2 linked regions of the Jilunia laotingensis genome follow. The protein of the gene in region 2 interacts with the protein of the main gene of each other region in a pairwise test. Links are inferred from orthologs where the notes say so. Each region holds a gene or a part of one and is shown on either strand. Other genes may lie near its edges.

The links.
Region 1: the proteins of dnaA (region 2) and dnaB interact in binary tests that used the Escherichia coli proteins (3 or more experiments, as listed by UniProt). The link is inferred for Jilunia laotingensis from one-to-one orthologs.

Annotation. Positions count from the first base shown.
Region 1 is NZ_JACRTF010000001.1:3,510,740-3,514,047, reverse strand. The notes cover bases 117-3,088. They hold dnaB (replicative DNA helicase), read right to left. Parts: upstream 2,394-3,088; coding sequence 840-2,393; downstream 117-839. Other genes in these bases: ispE (4-(cytidine 5'-diphospho)-2-C-methyl-D-erythritol kinase), read left to right, coding at 2,606-3,088; pheT (phenylalanine--tRNA ligase subunit beta), read right to left, coding at 117-657. Outside these bases: more of pheT, read right to left, coding at 1-116; more of ispE, read left to right, coding at 3,089-3,308. UniProt on the Escherichia coli protein: The main replicative DNA helicase, it participates in initiation and elongation during chromosome replication. Travels ahead of the DNA replisome, separating dsDNA into templates for DNA synthesis.
Region 2 is NZ_JACRTF010000001.1:2,458,035-2,461,265, forward strand. What follows is about bases 272-3,166. They hold dnaA (chromosomal replication initiator protein DnaA), read right to left. Parts: upstream 2,483-3,166; coding sequence 1,061-2,482; downstream 272-1,060. Other genes in these bases: H8744_RS09395 (NADPH-dependent oxidoreductase), read left to right, coding at 272-962; H8744_RS09405 (MlaD family protein), read right to left, coding at 2,834-3,166. Outside these bases: more of H8744_RS09395, read left to right, coding at 222-271; more of H8744_RS09405, read right to left, coding at 3,167-3,231. UniProt on the Escherichia coli protein: Plays an essential in the initiation and regulation of chromosomal replication. Binds in an ATP-dependent fashion to the origin of replication (oriC) to initiate formation of the DNA replication initiation complex once per cell cycle.

The sequences.
Region 1 (3,308 bases), 1.1 Mb from region 2 along the record:
CGTTACACTGATGTCAAGATCATGGTTTTCTACCGTAAAACGATCTACTGACGGACGATTTAATGTTGCCTGGTAACCATTTTGGATAAGATATGCGTATAAATCACGAGCTACTCCGTAATGTGAGCATGCATCTGCACGGTTCGGAGTAATATCCACCTCAAGGACATAATCACTCTTTACGTTATAATAATCTTTGGCTAAAGTGCCCGGGATGGCATTTTCCGGCAATACGATGATTCCATCATGAGAAGTTCCGATACCGATTTCATCTTCCGCACAAATCATTCCTATAGATTCAACACCGCGAATCTTCGACTTTTTAATCGTAAAACATTCATCCCCATCGTAAAGTTTCGTGCCCAATGTGGCAACAACTACTTTTTGTCCGGCAGCAACATTCGGTGCGCCACAAACGATTTGAGTAGGTTCGCCATTTCCCAAATTTACAGTTGTGATGTGCAAATGGTCTGAATTAGGATGTTCCACACAAGTCAGAACTTCACCGATCACCAGACCTTCCAGACCACCTTTAATGGTTTGAACTTCTTCCACGCCTCCCGTTTCCAGTCCGATGGAAGTAAGCGCAGCAGCCACTTCATCAGGTGTCAGATCGAAGTTAACATACTCTTTCAGCCAATTATAAGAGATATTCATATCATTAAGTTTTTATTGTTTCTCAAAAAAGACTCGCAAAGTTAATAAGATTTTTTGGTTGGCGGGGAATTAATAGGTAGAAAATTAACCAAATAGAAAAAGCCGACACGAATCCGCATAGGAATTAGCACCGGTCATTTTCATCAATATCACTTGTTACGAATCGTATAATCTATTTTCTATTAAAAAGGCAACGGCCCTTCACTGCTTCCTCCAAAAGGATTCCCTCCCTGAGGAATAAAATCGGGAGCCGGTGGAGGCACACTTGCGGGTGAAGAATTCATTCGCGAACCAAGGATGGCTCCTTCATCGGGAGTAGGAATCACCATATCGTCTTCCGGATTCTGGAAACGGGTATATTCTCCTTTGAACCGGAGAAGCACGTCTCCCACCGCACCATTACGGTGTTTTGCAATAATGATCTCAGCCATGCCCCGCAAGTCATTCCCATGATCATCCTGATAGATCTTGTAGTATTCCGGTCGATGAATAAAACAGACCATATCGGCATCCTGTTCGATAGCACCGGATTCACGAAGATCACTCAATTGGGGACGTTTTCCTTCTATGCCTTCACGATTCTCGACACCACGATTCAACTGGGACAAGGCAATAATAGGAATATTCAATTCTTTGGCAAGCCCTTTCAACGAACGCGAGATGGTACTAACCTCTTCCTGACGACTGCCAAAAGCCATCCCACTGGCATTCATCAACTGGAGGTAGTCAATAATTATGATCTTCACATTGTGTTCGCGAACCAAACGGCGTGCCTTCGTACGAAGTTCGAATACAGACAGAGAGGGTGTATCGTCTACATAGAGCGGAGCATCTATCAAGTCTTTCAGCTTATAGTCGAGTTGCTGCCACTCGTATGCCGCAAGCTGTCCACTCTTTATTTTCTCACTTGGAATCTCGCATACATTTGAAATCAGACGATTGACCAACTGCACGTTACTCATTTCAAGAGAGAACAACGCAACCGGATTACGAAAGTTAACAGCAATGTTCCTTGCCATAGAAAGCACGAAGGCCGTTTTACCCATCGCAGGCCGGGCAGCAATAATAATGAGGTCGGAATTCTGCCAACCGGCAGTCATCTTATCCAATTTGGTATAACCACTCTCCAAACCACTCAAACCATCCGTCCGTGCAGCAGCTTTCTGAATCAATTGATACGCTTCGCTAATCACAGGGTTGATCTGCGTATAATCTTTCTTCAGATTCCGCTGGGATATTTCAAAAAGCTTACCTTCCGCCTCCTGCATCAGATCATCGACATCGAGTGTCTCGTCAAATGCTTTACTCTGGATTCCACTGGTAAAGGTGATGAGTTCGCGTGCCAAATATTTCTGCGCGATAATGCGGGCATGATATTCGATATGGGCGGAAGAAGCTACTTTACTACTCAACTGAGTAATATAAAAAGGTCCGCCTACCTCCTTCAACTCCCCTCTTTTAGCAAGTTGCTCCTTTACAGTCAGGATATCCACCGGCTTCTGGTTAACTGCAAGATCGGTGATTGCAGCATAAATCAACTGATGACGATGCTCATAAAAAGATTCCGGACGAAGGATCTCACTCACTAATGAATAAGCATCTTTCTCAATCATCAAAGCACCCAATACCGCTTCTTCCAATTCGGTTGCCTGTGGCTGTATTCGGCCATAATCAGTGACAGGTTGAGTCGCCTTAGGTTTGGTATTACGCGGGGTTCTTTTTTGTTGTTCAGCCATCTTTATACTTACAATTTAACTATTTACGAATGGAAAAATATATATCAAATCTTACTAAATGCATTCCAAACACGCTATTAACGTGAAAGGGACAACAAAGATAGAATATATTAATGAAGAATGAAGAATGAGCAATGAAGATTTTGCTAACTTTGCATAGTTTAAAAAAACGAGTAACTTCAATCGCCTATAATTAAATCGTAAATTAAGAGATGATCACATTTCCAAATGCTAAAATAAACCTCGGGCTGAATATTACCGAGAAGCGTCCGGATGGATACCACAATCTTGAAACCATTTTTTACCCTGTCCCTCTCGAAGACGCGCTGGAGATTCATGTTGCAAGTCATACCAAAGAAAAAATCACTCTGCAACAGAAAGGTATTGTCTTAGACGGGAATCCGTATGACAACCTGGTTGTAAAAGCCTACCGATTATTGGATAAAGAATTCGACTTACCACCTGTAGACATCCATTTATATAAGCGCATTCCTTGTGGCGCAGGATTGGGAGGAGGTTCGTCGGATGCAGCTTCCATGCTAAAGCTACTTAATAAAAAGTTCTCATTAGAGCTAACGGACATTGAACTGGAGAAGTATGCCGCCATGTTAGGAGCTGATTGCGCTTTCTTTATTAAAAACATCCCTACATATGCGGAAGGGATCGGGAATATTTTCTCCCCCGTTACCCTTTCATTAAAAGGTTATAAAATCATATTGGTCAAACCGGATATTTTTGTTTCAACGCGTGAAGCATTTTCCCTGATAAAGCCCCATAAGCCGGAATACTCCCTCAAAGAGCTGGCCGGTACCTCCGTACACGAATGGAAAAACAAAATGGTAAATGATTTCGAAGACAGTGTATTTCCTCAATTCCCCATTATTAAAGAGATTAAAGATGAGTTATACCGGAATG
Region 2 (3,231 bases):
AACGTGACTGCAAAGCTATGAATGTTTTTTGGTTTATCAAAATAAAAACGGGATTATTTGTTGATCAATCAAAAGTTTTCCGCTTTCAAATGGTAAGCAATTGAAAAACAATTGGATGATTCGTTTGTTCATGGCTTGAAGTTTTCCAAAAAGAAAATTAATCTATTTTATGAAGATGGTGGAATAGATTTTCTTTTCGTATCTTTGCAATAAAAAAAGTGATGATTGAGATAGTTAAGAACAGGAGAACGATTAGGAAGTACTTACAAAAAGATATTTCCTCTGATTTGTTAAATGATTTGCTTGAGACTTCTTTCCGCGCCTCTACAATGGGGGGAATGCAGCTTTACAGCGTCATTGTCACACGTGATACTGAAATGAAGGAGAAACTTTCTCCGGCACATTTCAACCAGCCAATGGTCAAAGGGGCACCGGTAGTGCTTACATTTTGCGCAGATTTTCACCGTTTTACTAAATGGTGTGAGCAGCGAAAGGCGGTGCCGGGATATAATAATCTGATGTCTTTTATGAATGCAGCGATGGATACTTTATTGGTGGCACAGACTTTTTGTACATTGGCTGAAGAGGCTGGTTTGGGGATTTGCTATTTGGGAACTACCACCTATAATCCACAAATGATCATAGATGTCCTGCAATTGCCAGAACTTGTATTTCCGGTAACTACCGTAACGGTCGGTTATCCCGATGGTATTCCTGCACAAGTAGATCGTTTGCCTGTGGAGGCTGCCGTTCATACAGAACGGTATCATGATTACACGGAAGCAGATATTGATAGACTATATGCCTATAAAGAGTCTTTGCCCGAAAACAAGCAGTTTATAGAGGAGAATAATAAAGAAACATTGGCGCAGGTATTTACGGATGTCCGGTATACAAAGAAAGATAATGAATTCATGTCTGAAAATCTTTTGAAAGTCTTACGCCAGCAGGGATTTATCTAGTAATCTCACCGTACAGACGGTACAGACTAATGCTGTTTCTAAAAATAAGTAGGTTAGTTTGTACCGTTTTGAATTGAATGGAGAAAGAGGATACTTGCTTAATTGGTGCCTTTTTTCTTTAAGGATGCTTCTATACTCTCTAGATCGGAACGGAAACTTTTATCTACTTCGCATTGCCCTTTTACGGTTTTGCAAGCATGAAGTACGGTTGCATGATCCTTGTTTCCGATAAATTTACCGATTTTCGAGGTAGAATAATCGGTATAGTTTTTAGCGAGATACATGGCTACTTGACGTGCTTGAACAACCTCTCTTTTCCTTGACTTTGTATGAATGGCATTTCCCTCCAAACCAAAATGTTTGCAGACTGTGCTTAATATGTCTTCGATACTGATAGTTTTCGTTTCATTGCGTACCACACCGCGAACCACATGCTGCGCTAAGTCCAAGTCTATATCCTTGTTGAAGATGGTTGACCGCGCCATGATGGCTATGACGATACCTTCTAAGTCGCGAACGCTTTCATCGACGTTTTCAGCGATATAGTCTATTACTTCAGGTGGGAACTGTAATCCGTCCCGGTGAACCTTGTTGCGAAGAATGTTTCTACGCAGTTCTACGGTAGGCTTTTCCAGTTCGGCTACCATGCCCCATTTAAAACGTGTCAAAAGACGCTCTTCCATTCCCTGTAGCAATACAGGAGCGCGGTCGGAAGTCAGTATCAGTTGTTTGCCGTTTTGATGAAGATGATTAAAGATGTGAAAGAACGTGTTCTGCGTTTTTGTTACACCTGCAAATTCCTGAATATCATCTATGATCAGTACGTCGATTGTTTGGTAGAAGTTAATGAAATCGTTCGTAGTATTATTGCGGACAGAATCAGTGTACTGCACTTGAAAAAGATGTGCAGATACGTACAGGACTCTTTTTTCGGGGTATAATTCCTTTATCCTGGTTCCGATGGCATTCGCAAGATGAGTTTTGCCTACCCCTGAAGCACCGTGTAAAAACAGAGGATTGAAGGCTGTACCTGCCGGATTTTGGGCTACGGCCTCGGCCACGCTTCTTGACAGTTTGTTGCTATATCCCTCAATGAAATTCTCGAAGTTGTAATTAGGATTCAAATGTGGATCCAAATCTTGTGGTGCCGGTGCATGTAACAGATTGGGGGCTTTATTGCCACCATTGCGAATTACACTTTGTGGCACAGCCACTGAGCGGTTGCTGGCTTCAAGGTTTACCGTTTGATTGGGCACTGAAGTCCTGTCAACCATTACGTTATACATCAACTTGGTGCCTTCGCCTATGACTTTATACAACGTTTTCCGCAGCAGGTCCACGAACTGATCTTCCAGAAATTCATAGAAGAACTGGCTGGGTACCTGTACGATTAACGTTTTGTCCTCATATTTTAACGGAACAATGGGGACAAACCAAGTTTTGTATGTCGAATCCGGAACATTGTCTTTTATGATATCAAGACAGCGGTTCCACAGTCCGACATGGTTGGATTCACTCATAACGGCTATAATACATTTATTAATAAAGCAAAACTTCTACGGTTGCAAAATTGGGAATCTTATTCGAGAAAAACAAATCCCTTTTTTCTTGTATTTCTCATCAAAATAATAATGCCTTTACTTTCAGTAACTTATGATAATCCGATAAAATAGCCCCAGTGAAGGGGCTATTGCATTTTTATAATACCTTGTTTATAAGATTATTAAGCTGCTATCGAGTAAGGGTTATTGGTTCAATCTAAGATTCCCTATTATTTATTTATCTCAGTCTGTCTATGGACTTTCCGAAATATTTGACACTGCTAACTATGATATCTATTATTTAGATGAATTCTATTTAACGGTCATTTTCTACTTGTCTTTTTTACCGAATAACGAGAAGTGTACATACCGTTTCGGATGTTCTTTCAGGTCTTCCAATAAGCTGGCAGCATTGGCTGTTGTTGCATTCAAGTTGTTATATAATTGTGGATCGTTTAGTAACAATCCTACAGTATTGTCTTTGCTATTCAGCTTATTTGTAATTATTTTTACGTTATTCAGCGTTTGCTCAATTTCTTTGAAAGTGTTGGCATAGTCAATTTCTTTCAGGTTGCTGCTGATGGCAATAAAGTTGTCTCCAAGTGTGTTCAGTTTACCGGTAAGTTGAGGTATGTCCCTTTTCATCAAGACTTTAAACTGTCCGCTGGCTTCTTCTAGGTTAGCAGTCATCTTTTCCACTGAATGTAAAGTAGCGGGAATGCTTTGAT